3 regions of the Sphingobium sp. RC1 genome follow, and region 3 is predicted to be linked to each of the others. Evidence: riboswitches for the same ligand, from Rfam matches in the RefSeq annotation. Region 3 holds a riboswitch; each other region holds the start of a gene.

Region 1 (5,920 bases), on a different contig from region 3:
AGACATCGGGGCAGAGCGGCGTGCCGACGATCCTTTCGGGGATCTGCTCGGTCGGGCGCCATGTGGCGCGATAGGCGTGGAGCGTGGCGTCGATCTTCCCCGCCCCGGCGGGGAGCGTATATTTGGCGAAACCCGCATAGTGACGCAGATGTTCAGGTTCCTGCCACGGCCCGTCATACATCTTTGCCTGGGCGACGAGGGTGAGATTACCCGCGCCCGCCTTTACCGTGCCGCCCGACGCCAGCCTGCGCCAGCCGAAGGAGCCGCCCTCCGCCGCGACCCATGGGCGGTCATAGCCGTCGATCGTGGTCATATAGGCGGCGCCCGCAAGCGCGAAGTCGCCGCCATCGGCGCGATAGGGACCTTTGCGAAAATCCTCCCGTGCGATGATTTCGGGGATGAGGCCGTTGAGGTCGAGATAGCCCTGACCATGGCCATGGGTGCGGAAGTTCATCTGCACCCCGTCAATATAGGTGGTGAAGTCCGACCCATGGTCGAGATTGAAGCCGCGCAGAAAATATTGATTGGCCTTGCCGCTGCCCGAATGCTGGGCGGCGACCAGCCCCGGAACGGCTTCGAGCAGTTCTGCAACGCGCAGCAGCGGGCGGACGAGAAGGTCCGCGCCGCCGACGCTGCCTTCGCTCGCCGCATGGGCGGTGCCGATCTTGTCCTCGCCCCGGCCAAAGACGATGATGGTGCTGGCGTCTTCGCCCGCATCGGCCGTTTCGGCTGCGAAGGCTGGCAGGGGTAGGAGCGTGGCGGTCAGCGCGCAGGCGGCGCGGTGGAAAGGATTGGGCAGTTTCACTTCATGCACTCCGGGCGTCTGGCGACATCCGGCAAGAGACCTGTCGTCAGGCGACGACCGGCGCACGCAGACGGCCGGACGCCCCCAAGGCGGCCGCCAGCGTCACCGAAGCGGCCTCTTGCCGCTCGTTCGTCGCTCAGACGGAAACTACCGTGCCGCGGCCATCCCCTGGACCAAGGCAAGAGCGACCAGACGCTGGCAGGTATCCTGGCTCGCGGGTCATCGCTTGATGCACGGCCTTCCCAGGCCTCGCAGGATTTAGCGTCCGGCCCAGTGACTTGCCCCAACCTGCCTGTGAGGTGGGGCGATGTGCATCGCGCTCGCCGCTTACAGTTGCAGGGACAGCCTTGGCTTGGGGAGGCGGATGCCTCCTTTACCATGTTCCCTTTTAAGCCTCTTTCGAGGCACCGGCGCGATCATTTCCCCAGGGGTTGCCCGGGTGAGTGGGCGATAGCGGAGGTGGGGGGGGTGGGCAAGGGGGGTGATGGGCGGGTGGAGTGGGTGGAGTGGGGCAACATCACTCCCTCTCCCCTTCAGGGGAGAGGGCTGGGGAGAGGGGAGCGGCCTCGGTTGCTTGCAGTCCCCTCTCCCGCCGTCGCTTCGCTCGGCACCCTCTCCCCTGAAGGGGAGAGGGGATGACGTGCGCCCGTTTGTCGCGCCAAGATCAGTTCAGGGTCGCGCCGCGCTCTCGTTGGAGGCGCAGCGCCATGGCCTGGTAGCGGACGGCGCGTTCGTTGTGGAGGGCGATGGTTGCCTGGTCGGCGCCGCGCAGGCGGGCTTCCCTGGCTTGCCGCGCTTCCTGGGCGGCGCAGGCGGAAAAATGTGACGCGTCATTGGGGCGCATGGCCCTTATCCTCTCTCAATCTCTTATGGCTCGAACGATAACATCGGCCTGTTTCCCGCTGCCATTACGCAGGTTAACTCCGGAAAGCTTCTGTTTTTTGACAGCAGGCTTGCAAATCATTGCGGCAGAGGATTTCTGCGCTTTTCAGGCAGTTGAGCGGGTGGCGCTAAGGTGCTTCTTGCTATCAGCCGCCCCGGTTCCACGATGCATCGCGGAAGGTTTCACGCAAGAAGCCGATGAAGGCGTCTACGGCGGCGGGACGGCCTGCGGCGCGGGGGTGGACGGCGTGAACGGCGAGGTCAACGGGGCCTTCCCAGCTATCGAGGACGCGGACGAGGTTGCCTTTTGCGATCAGGTCGCCCACGTCCCAGAGCGAGCGCAAGACGATCCCGACGCCGGTAAGGGCAAGTTCGCGCACGATTTCGCTGCTGTTGGTGCGGACATGGCTTTGGCCATCGATCAGCTTGCGCGCGCGACCATTCACCAGCCGCCAGGGCAATTGTCCATCGGCCGCGAGCAGGCGGTGGCGGGGGAGGTCGGCGATCTTGTCCGGAATGCCATGCGCGGCGAGATAGGCTGGGCTGGCACAGAGGATGCGGCGGTTGGTGGCGAGATGATGCCCCTCCAAATGGAGAGGAATGTCGCTGGTGATGCGGATCGCCACGTCGATACGCTCGGCGAGCAGGTCTTCATAGGCGTCGGACAGGTTGAGTTCGAGGTCGACGCGCGGATGGAGGTCCAGGAAGCGACCGACATGAGGCGCCACATGCAGGCGGCCGAAGGAGGTGGGAGCCGAAATGCGCAGCGGCCCGGACGCACTCCGGTGCCGACTGGTGACGCGTTGCTCCGCCTGCTGGATGGCGTCGAGGATGGCGACAAGGTCGCGGTGCAGGCTGGCGCCTTCCTCCGTCAGGGCAAGGCGGCGCGTGGTGCGATGGATGAGGCGGACGCCGAGGCGCGCTTCCAGCCGGGAGATGCGTTTCGACATCATGGCAGGCGAGATGTTCAATATGCGGCCTGCCGCCGAAAGGCTGCCTGCCTCCACCGCGCGGGCGAAGAGAAGATAATCGGGATCCATCGATGATCTTTTCCTGTGAGGAACAGATGCTTTGAGTTCTTGTTGTCTAGTGCGAGGATGGAGAGGGGTCTATAGGCTTTCGTCACAGTATTTTGGATGGAGAGTTGCCCATGGACGGCATGATCGAGAAATCGGGTGTTATGGTCGCCGCCGAGCTGGCGCGCTTTATCGATGGAGAAGTCCTGCCAGGGACGGGGATCGCAGCGGAAGCATTTTGGCAGGGCGTGGCTGCGATTTTCGAGCGGTTCGCGCCGCTTAATGCGGCTCTGCTGGAAAAGCGCGACGCGATTCAGGCGCAGATCGACAGCTGGCATGGCGAGGAAGCGGCGCGGCCGTTTGATGCGGAGGCCTATCGGGCTTTCCTGACCCAGATCGGCTATCTGGTGCCGGAGCCTGCGCCTTTTTCCATCGGGTCGGGTCGGGTGGATGCAGAGCTGGCGACCATGGCCGGGCCGCAGTTGGTGGTGCCTATCCTAAATGCGCGGTTCCTGTTGAACGCGGCCAATGCGCGTTGGGGCAGCCTTTACGATGCGCTGTATGGGACCGATGCGATCCCCGGCGCGGCGGCGGGCAAAGGCTATGATCCAGCGCGCGGCGCACAGGTGATTGGGTGGGCCAAGGCATTCCTGGATCGGGTGGTTCCTCTGGCGGAAGGAAGTTGGGCGGATTGGGCGGGTGGCACGCCGGTCTTGCGCGACCCCGCGCAACTTGCCGGGCGGGCAGGGGATAACATCCTGCTTCGCAACAATGGGCTGCATATTGAGCTGGTGATCGACGCAAGCCATGCGATCGGGCGGGATGACCCGGTGCATCTGGCCGATGTCGTTCTGGAATCGGCCCTGTCCACCATTTGCGATCTGGAGGATTCCGTTGCGGCGGTCGATGCGGCGGACAAGGTGGCGGCCTATGCCAACTGGCTCGGCCTGATGAAGGGCGATCTTGAGGACAGCTTCGAGAAGAATGGCGCGATGATGACGCGGCGGTTGAATGGCGACCGGGCCTATGTCGCGCCTGATGGGAGCAGCTTGAAGCTGCCGGGGCGGTCATTGCTGTTCGTGCGCAATGTCGGGCATTTGATGACGACGCCTGCGGTGCGGCTGTCCAATGGGAACGAGGCGCCCGAAGGGATATTGGATGGGATCGTTACCAGCCTGATCGCCTTGCACGACATTCGACGGAATGGGCGTTTCGTCAACAGCCGGGCGGGCAGTATCTATATCGTGAAGCCCAAGATGCATGGGCCGGAGGAGGCCGCCTTTACCAATGACCTGTTCGACGCGATCGAGGATCTGCTGGGGCTGGAGCGGCATCAGTTGAAGGTCGGCGTGATGGACGAGGAGCGGCGGACCTCGGCGAACCTCGCGGCCTGCATTCATGCGGTGCGAGATCGGATCGTCTTCATCAATACGGGCTTTCTGGATCGAACGGGGGACGAAATCCATACGTCGATGCGGGCGGGGCCGATGATCCGCAAGGGCGAGATGAAGGGCGCGGCGTGGATCAAGGCTTATGAGGATCGCAATGTGCAGATCGGGCTCGCCTGCGGACTGTCGGGGAAGGCGCAGATCGGGAAGGGCATGTGGGCGGCTCCGGACAGGATGGCGGACATGCTGGAGCAGAAGATTGGGCACCCGATGACGGGGGCGAATACGGCTTGGGTGCCTTCGCCGACGGCTGCGACCTTGCACGCTACGCACTATCATGAGGTTGATGTTTTTGCGCGGCAGGAGGAGCGGAAGGCTGAAGCAGTGGCGGGGTTGGACACGCTGCTGACGATCCCGCTAGCGGCGGGGGCGAACTGGTCGGCGCAAGATGTTCGCGACGAGCTGGATAATAATGCGCAGGGGATATTGGGCTATGTCGTGCGCTGGGTGGATCAGGGCGTCGGCTGCTCCAAGGTGCCGGATATTCATGACGTGGGGCTGATGGAGGACCGGGCGACGTTGCGGATTTCTTCGCAGCATATCGCCAATTGGCTGCTGCATGGCGTCTGTTCTGCGGACGAGGTTGACGCGGCGCTGCGGCGGATGGCGGCCAAGGTCGATGCGCAGAATGCGGACGATCCGCTTTACCAGCCGATGAGCGGGCGGGAGGAGGAGAGCATCGCCTTCCAGGCAGCGCGGGCGCTGGTGTTTGAGGGGGTGGCGCAGCCTAACGGTTATACCGAGCCGTTGCTGCATGCCTATCGGGCGCGGGTGAAGATGCCTGCTTGAACGGTCGTTCGGGCTTGGGTTTTCGCGCGGAGGCGCGGAGGGGTTGCGTGTAAGGTGAGTGGGTGCATCTTGCTGGCTTCGCGTGGGAAGCGAGGTTTTGAGGGACGCGCTGCGCGGGCTGGTTTGTCTCCAAGGCGCCGCGTCTCCGCGTGAAAATTAGCCTTGGAGGTGTTTGATCAGGGCGCGGGCTGCTCTCGTGACGTCATCCCATGTCTCATCGAAGCCTTCGTCCTCGCCGAAATAGGGGACGGTGACGCTGGTGCCTTCGCGGCCGGGGATCAGGTCCATGAGGAGGCGGAGGTCGGCGGTGCCGTCGGAGGGGCGGATGCGGCGGAGGTTTTTGAGGTTTTCCGCGTCGAGGGCGAAGATGTGGTCGAAGCAGTGGAAGTCCTGCGCGGCGACTTGGCGGCCGCGATAGGTGGATATGTCTATGCCGTGGCGGAGGGCAACGGCCTGCGCGCGGCTATCGGGCGGGCAGTCCACGTGCCAGTCGCCGGTTCCTGCTGAATCGACCTTGATGGGTAAGCCTGCGCGTTCCGCTTCGGCACGTAGGGCGGCTTCGGCCAGCGGCGAGCGGCAGATATTGCCGAGGCAGACGAAAAGGACGGAGACGCTCATCCTTCGGCTGCTGCGGTGGAGAGGCCCAACTGGGGCACGCCGATCGAGCGGCGGCCGCCGAAATCGGTGCGGGCGACGATGACGCCGATCTTTTCCATATAGTCGATGAGGCGGCGAACTCGGCCCTGCGAGCTGGTGCCATAGGCGCGGGCGAGGGCGGTGTCGTCGGGGCAGGGCAGGCCCTGCATCGCGGCGCGGGCGATGAGGAGGAAAGGGGCGAGCATGTCTTCGGGCAGGGGCTGGGCGGCCTTCATCGCGTCTTCCCAGCGGGGGTCGGCGGCGTCGAGCATGCCCGCCTGCGCCATGGCGAAACGCTTGCGGAAGGCGGAGAGGTCTAACGGCGGCGTGCGCAGGCCCTTCAT
Region 2 (5,920 bases), on a different contig from region 3:
GGGAAGACGCTTGCCTTCGTTGAGGCCGCCTTCGGAGCGATCGATCGCGTCGATATAGCTGTAGGCGGCAGTGACGGTAAGCGCATCGACAGGCTTCAGCGTGACGGCGGCTTCCACACCCCTCGCACGCGTGCGCGTAAGATTGACGTAGCGGCCGAACGGCAAGGCGAAGCCATCGAAATAGATCTGGTCGCGGGTATCGCGGCGGAACGCGGTGACAGAGATCATCGCCCGGCCACCATCCAGATTCTGGTCGAAGCCTACATCATAGCTTTTCGACCGTTCAGGCTTCAGGCTGAGATTGCCATAGGTGCCGTCATAGATCTGATAAAGCGAGGGCGCTCGGAAGCCTTCGCCATAGCTGGCACGAATGTTGGTGCGGCCTTCATTGGGCGTGTAGTTCGCATTGGCGCCCAGCGTCGTCGCGCCGCCAAACTGGCTATGATCGTCATGGCGCACGCCGCCGGTCAGCGACAGCCCCGAAAACGGCTTCACCACCGCCAGGGCGTAGACGCTGTCGATATTGACCTTGGCCGCGCTGACGACCTTGTCGCCTGTGAAGAAGTCATAATAGAAGGAATCATAGTCCGGCCGTTCATGCTCATAGCCGAAAACCAGCTTGGCCTGATCGACCGGCTGATACACGCCTTCATATTCGAAGCGCAGATTGGTGCCCGAATAGCCGTAGTCCGGCGCGGCGGAGCTGGGCGCGAAGAAATAGTCGCGGTCGTTGCGGAACCAGGTGACGGCGGCCCGTTGCGTCAGCTTGCCATCGAACGACGCAAGGTTGAGCCCTGCATAGCCGACATATTGATCGAGCTTGCTGCTGTCCGTGGACTCCATCGGCGCGCCGAAGAAGATGTCGGTGTCGAGGTTCGCATGGATATAATAGCCGCGCAGGTCGAGGCTGAGATTGTCCGTGAACGCCAGTTTCAGCTTGGCGTGGGTGGCGATATTCTCATAGCCGTCCTTTTCCGTGCCGCCCTTGGCCGCGGAGATGCCGTCGGTGCGGAAATAGGCGACGCCAGCGCTGCCCGAAGCAATGCCCGCGCTGCCCGACACATCTGCTTTCGCATTCAGGGTGTCCGCATAGCCATAATCCACCGAGGCGGTGCCGCCAAAGCCTTCACCCGGTTCGGCTGACATAATGTTGACGACGCCGCCGATCGCCTGACTACCATAGACCACGGAGTTGGAGCCGCGCAGCACTTCGATGCGGCGGATGTTGCCGGTCAGCAGATTGCCGAAGTCATAGGCATCGCCAATGATGCTCGGATCGTTAATCTTGACCCCGTCGAGCAGCACCAGCGTCTGCGTCGTTTCCGCGCCCCGGATCGAAATGCCGGTCACGCCGCCTACTGCGTCAGCCCGGTTGAAACGGATGCCGGGCGTGGTGATCAGCAGGTCCGCGATGCTGACGTTCTGGCGGGTTTCGATCGTCTTTGCATCGATGACGGTGATGGCTTGGCCGACTTCATCGGTCGGCTGTTCGATGCCTAGCGCGGTGACGACGATATCGCTGGATTCCTCCGCAAGCGCGGGGGTGGCGGCGAGGAGCGCCAGCAGTGAAATTCCGGTCCTGATCATATTCTTGTCTTCCCTGAGCGTCATGCGACATGAGCCCAGGGCGTCCGCATAAGCGGCCAGTGCGCGAGAAAGAGAGACGCCAGTCCCGCCCCGCGCACTGATGCGGCCCTGCGCCGCTTCGTCGCTCAGACGGAAAACCGTGCCCGGGCCGATCCCTGGACCCAAGGCAAGAGCGACCAAGCGCCGGCAGGTCTCCTGGCTCGCGGGTCGTCGCGGCGATGCACGGGCCTTCCCGGACGCATGCGTCCAGTGGCCGGTCCCCCTCGCCTTCCCCTTTTTGAAGGTCGCAGGTTCCCCTGTGCATCGCGCTCGCCGCTTACAGTTGCAGGGGCAGCTGCGGAATGGGATGGCTTGAGGCCACCCGCACCGCATTCCCTTTCCGGCGCGATCTTTGTGTCAGCGGTTGCCCGCTCACGCCGCGCGCCATAGGGGAAAGTGAGGGTTCTGCCAAGGAGTGGATCGATGCGATTGCTGGGCGCGGTGCTGGCCGGGGGACGATCCAGCCGGTTCGGGAGCGACAAGGCGCTGGCGCTGATGCCGGACGGGCGCACGCTGATCGAACATGCGGTCGCGGCGATCGCGCCCCATGTCGAGGCGGTGGTGGTCTGTGGACGGGTGGTCGAGGGGCTGACCAGCCTATCCGACCGGCCCGCGCCGGACATGGGACCGCTGGGCGGGCTGAACGCGGCACTGCATCATGCGCAGAGCGAGGGCTATGACGCGGTGCTGACGACGGGGTGCGACATGCCTGTCTATCCTGCGGTGCTGGTGGAGGCGCTGGCGGGAAAAGGCGCTGCGGTGTTGAAGGGGCAGCAACTGGCGGGGTTCTGGCCTGCCGGGCTTGCGGGTGAACTGGACGCGCATCTGGCGGAAGAGAATAGCCGGTCGATATTCGGCTGGCTGGAGCGAATTGGCGCGCGGATCGTGGAGCGGGCGGATATCGTCCTGCCCAATTTCAACCGGCCGGATGATCTGGAGGCTTTTACCTCCGTTCCCCCCGGCTCAAGCTGAGCTTGCCGAAGCCCCCGCCCTTCCTTCCAACTAAGTTTGGGGGCATCCGGCAAGCTCAGGGCAAAGGTCGCGGAGAGCCGGTCTTCAAAGCTGAAGAGCGACGCTGGCTGCGGCCTCTACTGGCATGGACGTGCCCGCCACCGCTTCACCAATCAGAAGCAGGGTCGGGTCTTCGTCACTGATCGTGGCCACCAGAAAGGCAAGCGCTGACAGCTTCCCCCGGATCAGGCGTTCGGTGGGCAGCGATACATTGACGGCCACCATCACCGGCGTTTCGGGATCGCGTCCGGCGGCGATCAGCTGGCGGCTGATCTCGCCAGCCGCGGCGCGGCCCATATAGATGCCGAGCGTGCCGCCGGGGCGGGCGAGCGTTTCCCAGTCGAGCTTGAGCGGCTCACCGGCTTTCAGATGCGCGGTCACCATCGTCAGGCCCCGCGCCTTGCCGCGCAGGGTGAGCGAGGCGTTGCCGCTTGCCGCCGCCGCGCTGGCGGTGGTGATGCCGGGGCAGATGTGGGTGCGGATGCCGTCAGCGGCGAGATGCTCCATCTCCTCGGCCGAGCGGCCGAAGACTGACGGATCGCCCCCTTTCAGGCGCACGACGCGCTTGCCCGCCTTGGCAGCGGCGAGGAGCAGGTCGTTGATGCTTTCCTGATCCTTGCTGTGGCGCCCGGAGCGCTTGCCGACGCTGACGCGCTCGATGCCCTGTGGGATGAGGTCGAGGACGCCGGGTCCGACCAGTGCGTCATAAAAGACGATGTCGGCCGCCGCCATAAGCTTTTCGGCCTTGCGGGTAAGGAGGTCCGGGTCGCCGGGACCTGCGCCGACCAGCCAGACTTCACCGCGGGTGATCAACTCATTCGGCTGCATGGAGCGTCTCCTGCGGGATTTGAGCGAGGATGTTGGCGAGCGCGGGGCGGCAGGACCCGCAATTGGTGCCCGCGCCGATCGCTTTGCCGATGGCGGGAACATCGACCAGGCTCTGGTCGCGAATTGCGGCGACGATCTGGTTGAGGCCGATGTCGAAGCAGACGCAGATGGTCGGGCCTTTGTCGGGCTGGCTGCCGGGGCCGCGCGCGGCGAGGACGGAAGCGCCCACCTCTTCGGCTTCAAGCTGGCCGATGAGCCAGTCGCGCGAGGGGAGCAGGCCGGTGCGGGTGACGAAGAGGACGCCTGCCAACCTGCCATCCTTGATGATCGCAACGCGGCGGGTGCCGCGCGACATGTCGATGGCTTCGACACGATCACCCTTGGGCAGGCAGGCTTCGAGGCGGGCGGGATCGCCATTGCCCGCGACTTCGTAGAGCGCGCCGCCCGGCACGGTGACCTTTGTCGCCCACAGGCAGGGAACCTTGGCGGGCAATTCACCGCGCAGGATGAGGAAGCCCTTCCACTCGGTCGCGACCTTTTCGATGCTGGCGGGCGTCGATTTGAAGCCCGGCTGGCCCGAATGGGGATCGACGAGCGGACGGGGCAGCATGCCGGTACGGCCACCGGTCGAGATTTGATCGGTCCAGTGGATCGGGGTGAAGATTTCGCCGACGCGCTGGCCTTCGTTCAGGCTCACGCGGAAGATGCTATTGCCCTGCGCGGTCTGGACGCGCGCCAGATCGCCGTCGCAGATATCCAGCTCCCCGGCGTCCTGCGGGTGGATATCCACCAGCGGCTCCTCGCGGTGGCGGGCGAGCTTGGGCGACAGACCGGTGCGCGTCATCGTGTGCCATTGGTCGCGATAGCGGCCGGTGTTGAGCGTCATCGGCCACTGTTTGAGCGGCTCCTGAAGGTCCATCTGCTTGGTCAGCACCAGCCGCGCCTTGGCATCGGGGGTGGAGAAGCGGCCGTCCGCGAAGGGTTTGTCGCCGCCCCAGCGGAAGGGCTCCATCGCCTCATAGGCGTCGTTGCCGATGGTCGCCTGCGCGCGGAGGTTGAGGAGCCGTGCGCCATCATTCTGATAAGCGGTCAGGCGGGCATGTTCGCGCCAGATGTCGGCGGGCCGGTCATAGGCGAAGGCGTTGCGCCAGCCCATGCGACGGCCGACTTCCTTGACGATCCACCAGTCGGGCTTGGCCTCGCCGGGCAGCGCCAGGAAGGGGCGTTGGCGGCTGATGGTGCGGTCGGAATTGGTGACGGTGCCGTCCTTCTCTCCCCAGCCGGCGGCGGGCAGGCGGACGTCGGCATGGACGCTGGTGTCGGTGTCGGCGATGATGTCCGACACGACGAGGAAGGGCACGGCCTCCAGCGCTTCGCGGACGCGGTTGGCGTCGGGCAGTGAGACGGCGGGGTTGGTGGCCATCACCCAGAGCGCCTTGATCCGGCCTTCGTTGATGGCGCGGAACAGGTCCACGGCTTTGAGGCCCGGCTTGGTCGCCATGGTGGGCGCGGCCCAGAAACGGCCGACCCGCTCCACATTTTCAGGCGCGAAGTCCATATGGGCCGCCAGCGTCGAGGCAAGGCCCCCGACTTCGCGGCCGCCCATGGCGTTGGGCTGGCCGGTGATGGAGAAGGGCGCAGCGCCGGGCTTGCCGATCCGGCCGGTGGCGAGGTGGACGTTGATGATCGCGTTGACCTGATCGGTGCCGCGGATCGACTGGTTGATGCCCTGGCTGAACAGGGTGACGGTGCGCGGCGTGGCGGCGAACAGCTTGAAGAACTGCTCCAGCAAGGCCGGGGCGATGTCGCAGGTCTTGGCGGTGGTCCAGAGATCGTGGCCGGTGCGAATATGCTCCCAGAAACCTTCGGGCGCATTGAGATGGTCGGCGATGAACGCATGGTCGGTGACCCCTGCCTGATCACACCATGCGAGCAGGCCGTTCATCAGCGCGACGTCGGTGCCGGGCTTTACCGGCAAGTGCAGGTCCGCGCCTTCGCAGGTTTCGGTGCGGCGCGGGTCGATGACGACCAGCCTGGTCCCGCGTGCGGCGCGGGCGGCCTGAATGCGCTGATAGACGATCGGGTGGCACCAGGCGGTGTTGGAGCCGAGGAGGACGATCAGGTCCGCTTCGTCCAGATCGTCATAGCTGGCGGGCACGATGTCTTCACCAAAGGCGCGGTTATGGCCCGCGACCGCGCTCGACATGCACAGGCGGCTGTTGGTGTCGATGTTCGCCGTGCCGATGAAGCCCTTCATCAGCTTGTTGGCGACATAATAATCTTCGGTCAGCAGCTGGCCCGAGACGTAAAAGGCGACGCTGTCGGGGCCGTAGCGATCGACGGTATCGCGAAATTTCTTCGCGACGAGGTCCAGCGACTTGTCCCAGCTGGCGCGCTTGTTGCCGATCATGGGGTGCAGCAGGCGGCCGGTCAGCCCGACGGTTTCGCCCAGATG
Region 3 (5,920 bases):
GCGCCGGAAGGGCCGGGCAGCACGAACTTGCCATCGAGTGCGCGGAGCAGCCCCGCCTTTTCCGCCTCGCCGCAAGCATCCACGCGAGGAGCAAGCTGTTTCCTCACAGCCTCCAGAACCGCCGCGCTACGCGGCCCCGGCGCAGCCGCTCCATGATCCAGCAGCCATATCGCATAGAGTTCCAGCCGCTCAACCGTATCCCCCACGCTGCGCCACGCATCGTCCGCCAGGCTGCCAAGCATCTCCGGGCGCGGCCCATCCCACGGGGCGCCCATGCCGCAATCCAACGGATCGAAGCCCAACTCCAGATCATCCGCCAGAGCCCGCAGCAGCGATTGCTGATCCTCGTCCAGACCCCTGGGGCAGCGGGCGAGGGAGATCAGCAGGTCCCGGCGCAGCGCCCCTTCGGGCGACCGGGTAAAGACATGCAGCCCGTCCCGGATCTGCATTTCCTTCAGTTCGCACAGATAATTGTCGATCGCGGCCAAGGCATCGTCTCCACTGCCTTGCGCTCCTGCATCCTTGTCGAGCCCCTGAGACGCCGCCAGCGCCAATATGTCCCGGCGCAGCGTCTCCAGCCTGCGCGGGTCCATCCCCGCCGCCAGATAATATTCATCGACCAGCGCCTCCAATTCCTTCAGCGGGCCATAGGTCTCCGCGCGGGTCAGCGGCGGCGTCAGATGGTCGATGATGCACGCGCCGATCCGCCGCTTGGCCTGCGTGCCTTCGCCCGGATCGTTGACGATGAAAGGATAGATTTGCGGCACCGGTCCCGCGCAGATTTCCGGGAAGCAGTTTTCCGATAGCGCGATGGCCTTGCCGGGCAACCATTCCAGATTGCCATGCTTCCCCACATGCACGACCGCATGCGCGTCAAACACCCGCGCCAGCCAGATGTGGAAGGCCAGATAGGCATGCGGCGGAGGCAACGCCGGGTCATGATAGCTGCTCTTGGGATCGACATCATAGCCGCGAGAGGGCTGCACCGCGACGGCGACATGGCCGAAGCGATGCACCCGCAGGCGGAAGGCCCCATCCCGGCAGGATGGGTCATCCTCCGGCTCGCCCCACCGTTCACTGACGGCCGCCCTCACGCTCTCGGGAAAACCGTCGAACGCCGCCCGATACTCCGCCAGCAGGAGGGAGCAGGTCACATCGCTCCCGGTCATATGCCGCATCAGCGCCGCGCCATCGGTGGGAGCGTCGCCCGTCGCATAACCAGACTCCGCCAGCGCGCGCAGGATAGCCGCAGCGCTTTCCGGCGTATCAAGCCCCACGCCGTTGCCGATCCGGCCGTCCCTATTCGGATAATTGGCAAGGACCAGCGCGATATTGCGATCTTCCACAGGCGATCGGCCTAATTTCGCCCAGTTTGCAGCCAGTTGAGAAACAAAGCTCACGCGATCAGCCAGAAGCTGGGGCACGACGATACTGCACTCAGTTCGCGCGTCAAATCGGGCGGCGGCCTTGAACGCGACGGCCCGGGTGAACAGCCGTCCGTCCACTTCAGGCAAGGCGATATGCATCGCGAGATCGCGCGGCCCCAATCCCCGCGCGCTGTCCTGCCACGCACCCTGTTCGGCGCTGGCGAATAATGTCTGGAGGACAGGGCAGTCGGCCTTTTCCAATATGGATGGCGTGCGCGGTTCGCCGGGTGCGGACGCGGCAAAGGCCGTGGCGTTCAGGATGACGTCCGGCCGTGCCGCCCCAATCACCCCGTCCAGATAGTCGCGTGCAAAGGGCTCTCGCAATGCCCGCACATAGACCGGCAGGACGTTGAGACCGGCTGCCTGCAATCCAGCGATCATCGCGTCCACCGCCTCCAGCGTCCCCGCGATCAGCAACGCGCGATAGAAGAGGAACAGCACCGTCGGCTGGCCGGATATCCAACCAGCCATCACCTGTTCCAGCGTCGGCCGTTCGACACCGGGCAGATAGAGACCCGCATCGGCGACCGGCACGGGCGCGTCGGGCGCTCCCGCATCGACGCCTGCGATCCGGGCGGCGGTCTTCAGAAATGCCGTGGCATTGGCAATGCCGCCCTGCCGGAGATAATCGCGCAGCCGATCGCACATGTCCGGCGGCAGGGTGGAGGCGGCGCGCAGTTCCGGATCATCCTCCCGCCCGTCCGCTATCGCGGCAAAGGCGATGCCCTTGTCGCGCGCAATATTGGCAATTTCCTCAATCCCATAGGGCCAATAGCTCTTGCCGCCCAACAACACCACGCACACGAACTTCGCGTGAGAGATCACCTTCTCGACATAGAGATCGACCGAATAGGGATGCTTCAGCTGAAGGAGGTTCGCCAGCCGGATCGAGGGCGCGCCTTCCCCCAGCATCGCTGCGGCGCTGGCAAAGCAGGCAAGGTCGCTGTCCGCCACGGTCAGCAGCACGATGTCGCCCGGCGTCTGGCCAAGGTCGATCGCTTCCTCTCCATTGGAGACGGTGCCGGGCGTGGCGGTCAGCAAATGCATCAGGCGACCGCCAACTGGCCCATCAGCACCTGTTCGATCGCCAGTCGATCGATCCCCGCCTGACCGATCACCACCAGCCGCGAGCTACGCGCCTCACCTGCCTGCCAGTGCCGGTCATAATGATGCTGGATGCGCGGCCCCACTGCCTGGATCACCAGCCGCGCCGGACGGCCCGCAATGGCAACAAAGCCCTTTACCCGCAATATGTCATGATCGGCTATGACTTGCTCCAGCGAACTCAGCAGTGGCGCGGGATTGCCCAGCTCCCCCAAATCCACGACGAAGCTGTCGAAATCCTCATGGTCATGATCCCCCTCATCGTCATGATGGGAAGGGCGCGCATCGATCTGCTCTTCCACGCCCGCGTCCAGACCCAGCAGGATAGCCGGGTCAATTTCCCCCCGCGCGGTGCGGACGATGCGGACGCCCGGCCGCACTTCCCCGGCCAGCTGCTGCTCCAGTTCCGCCAGCCTGTCCGGCTCGACCAGATCGCTCTTGTTCAGCAGTATCAGGTCGGCGCAGGCAATCTGGTCCTCGAACAGTTCCTCGATCGGGCTGTCATGGTCCAGCGTGGGGTCGGCCGCACGGGCGGCGGCCAGCGCTGCCTCGTCATGGGCAAATCGCCCCGCAGCCAGAGCATCCGCATCGATGAGCGCGATGACGCCGTCCACCGTCGCCCGCGTACGGATGTCGGGCCACTGGAACGCCTTCACCAGCGGCTTTGGCAGGGCGAGGCCCGATGTCTCGATGATTATATGGTCGGGCGGCACGTCGCGGTCCAGCAGCCGCTGCATCGTGGGCAGGAAATCGTCCGCCACGGTGCAGCAGATGCAGCCATTGGCGAGCTCGATAATGTCCTCTTCAGGGCAAGCTTCGTCACCGCAGCCCTTCACCAGCGATCCATCGACGCCCACATCGCCAAATTCGTTGATGATGAGGGCCAGGCGCCGCCCGCCTGCATTTTCGATCAGGTGGCGGATCAGCGTCGTCTTTCCGGCGCCCAGAAATCCGGTGATGACGGTGGCAGGAACCTTGCTCATAAAGTCTGTCCTTGATTGGGGAGGAGCACGTCGATCTCGTCGAAGCGCTTCCAGCGGTAGATGATCCAGCTCGCCAGCCAGCAGGCGGCGAACAGGCCGACGATGAAGAAGCCGAGGCTGTTGAAATGCTCACCCAGATCGGCCGCGACCGACCAGACGCCGCCGGTCAGGCCCAGCTTATCGCCCAGCAGCGCCGCCGCCTCGATCCCGCCGATGACGATCGCGACCAGCGCGGACACCAGCGTGATGGTGATGTTGTAGTAGAGCTTGCGGATCGGCTTCACGAACGCCCATTGATAGGCGCCCATCATCAACGCCCCGTCCACCGTGTCGATCAGCGCCATCCCCGCTGCAAAGAGCAGGGGGAAGATGAGGACCGTCGCGATCGAAAGACCGCTCGCCGCCTGACCCGCCGACAGGCCGAGGATCGCCACCTCTGTCGCCGTGTCGAATCCCAGCCCGAACAGAAAGCCCAGCGGCGCCATGTGCCAGCTGCGCGTGACCAGCCGGAACAGAGGCCGAAACAGGCGCGCCAACAGCCCCCGGTTGCCCAGCAATATGTCCATGTCCTCATCGACATAGGTTCCGCCATTGCGAACATGGTTGAATGTCTTCAGGACCGATCGCAGGATGATCAGGTTCATCGCGGCGATGGCGAAGAGGAAGGTGGCGGAGATGACCGTGGCGATCGTGCCGCCGATTTCGCCCGCCGCCTCGACCCTGCTCAGCGCGTTGGCGGCGACGGCGATCATGACCGCGGCGATCAGCACGATGCCGCTATGGCCGATCGCAAACCACAGGCCCACGGTCAGCGGCCGCTGGCCTTCCTGCATCAGCTTGCGGGTCACATTGTCGATCGCCGCGATATGATCGGCATCGACCGCGTGGCGCAGCCCCAGGCTCCAGGCGAGCAGGGCGGTGCCCAGCATCATCGTGTTGCCCGCAAAGATCAGCAGGGCAAAGAGCCACAGGCCGATATTGCAGGCGATCAAGACCGCGAACATGACAGTGGCACGGCGGCGAAGCGCCGGAAATTGTATCGCCATTTTAGACATGGCTCCCGTCGGCGTCAGCGAACCTGAACGGGACCTCCGCTGAGCGGCCGACACGATGCGCCGGACGGACACCATATAGCGCCCGGCACGCATGCCGGTGCGGCCCCGCCGCACGCGTCGCTCAGACGGAATACCGTGCCCCGGCCATCCCCTGGGCCAAAGCAAGAGCGACCAGACGCTGGCAGGTCTCCTGGCTTGCGGGTCATCGCTCGACACATGGCCTTCCCAGGCCTCGCATGATTTAGCGTCCGGCCCAGTGGCTGACCCCCGGTCGTACCGGAAGGTCGCTATGCATCTCGCTCTCCGCTTACAGTTGCAGGGACAGCCGCGGATTTGGGCTCCTTCGGCAGGAGCCCGCACCGCATTCCCTTTTAAAGCCCTTCCGGGCACCGGCGCGATCGATGCCGTGCATAGATGGCTTGGCCGTCAAAGGAAAGCGGGCAAGACGATGAAATTGAAATGACCCATGCTGCCCGGCAAACACGTGCCGGACTCCCCGCACCATATTGCCGCGCCTGTCCTCTCCGCCTAGACCGGACGCATGTCCTCGTCTTTCTCCTTCACCCGGATCGCGCCCGATGGCGGCACATCGCCGGTCATGCGCGAACTGGCGGAGGAGGTTCCCGTCGCCATCGAATATAACGGCATCGGCTATGCCGTGCTGATGGCGACCCCGGCGGATATCGCGGAACTGGTGCAGGGATTCGCGCTGGCAGAGCGGCTGGTCGTCCCTTCCGACGCGCCGCTTGATGTCGATGTGCACGCGACCGATCAGGGCCTTGTAGCCCGCGCCACGCTGCCGCCCGATCGCGCGGAGGGGCTGCTCGGCCGGATTCGCCATCGGGTTTCGGACTCTTCCTGCGGCCTGTGTGGCGTCGAAAATCTTGAACAGGCGATGCGTCCGCTGCCTGCCATCGCCGCCCGCTGCGATGCCAAGCCCGAAGCGATCTTTCATGCGCTGAACGATCTGTCTGCGCATCAACCGCTGAACAGGCGAACCGGCGCCGTCCACGCCGCTGCGCTGGCCGGTCCCGACGGCACCATCCGCCTCGCTTATGAGGACGCGGGCCGCCATAACGCCTTTGACAAGCTGATCGGCGCCATGCGGCGGCAGGACCTGTCGTGGGACGGCGGATTTGCCCTGCTCTCTTCGCGCTGTTCCTATGAACTGGTGGAAAAAGCTGTGCTCGCCGACTGCCCGCTGCTCGTCACCATCTCCGCCCCGACGCGCCTCGCGGCCGAACGCGCCGCCAGCGCTGGCCTGCCGATCGTGGTGCTGGCGCGGCCCGATGCGGTGCTGGCGGCCGGTTCCATGCCCGGCTGACAATCCCCCTTCATCTACCGCTTGCGA

Evidence for each region. Region 3 has a riboswitch for cobalamin ahead of AC6JBC_RS14410 (HoxN/HupN/NixA family nickel/cobalt transporter). Riboswitches for the same ligand answer to the same signal wherever they lie in the genome.
Region 1: another riboswitch for cobalamin. It lies ahead of AC6JBC_RS18005 (TonB-dependent receptor); the one in region 3 lies ahead of AC6JBC_RS14410 (HoxN/HupN/NixA family nickel/cobalt transporter).
Region 2: another riboswitch for cobalamin. It lies ahead of AC6JBC_RS11555 (TonB-dependent receptor plug domain-containing protein); the one in region 3 lies ahead of AC6JBC_RS14410 (HoxN/HupN/NixA family nickel/cobalt transporter).

The regions. Positions count from the first base shown of each region.
Region 1 is NZ_AP027309.1:381,436-387,355, forward strand. It holds gene AC6JBC_RS18005 (TonB-dependent receptor) at 1-745, opposite strand, end outside; cobalamin riboswitch at 986-1,232, opposite strand; gene AC6JBC_RS18010 (hypothetical protein) at 1,470-1,649, opposite strand; gene AC6JBC_RS18015 (LysR family transcriptional regulator) at 1,834-2,727, opposite strand; gene AC6JBC_RS18020 (malate synthase G) at 2,838-4,940, shown strand; gene AC6JBC_RS18025 (low molecular weight protein-tyrosine-phosphatase) at 5,097-5,558, opposite strand; gene AC6JBC_RS18030 (helicase HerA domain-containing protein) at 5,555-5,920, opposite strand, start outside.
Region 2 is NZ_AP027306.1:2,317,880-2,323,799, forward strand. It holds gene AC6JBC_RS11555 (TonB-dependent receptor plug domain-containing protein) at 1-1,587, opposite strand, end outside; cobalamin riboswitch at 1,756-2,022, opposite strand; gene mobA (molybdenum cofactor guanylyltransferase) at 2,050-2,598, shown strand; gene cobA (uroporphyrinogen-III C-methyltransferase) at 2,683-3,465, opposite strand; gene AC6JBC_RS11570 (molybdopterin-dependent oxidoreductase) at 3,452-5,920, opposite strand, start outside.
Region 3 is NZ_AP027308.1:66,400-72,319, forward strand. It holds gene cobN (cobaltochelatase subunit CobN) at 1-2,474, opposite strand, end outside; gene cobW (cobalamin biosynthesis protein CobW) at 2,474-3,514, opposite strand; gene AC6JBC_RS14410 (HoxN/HupN/NixA family nickel/cobalt transporter) at 3,511-4,560, opposite strand; cobalamin riboswitch at 4,733-4,978, opposite strand; gene fdhD (formate dehydrogenase accessory sulfurtransferase FdhD) at 5,111-5,893, shown strand.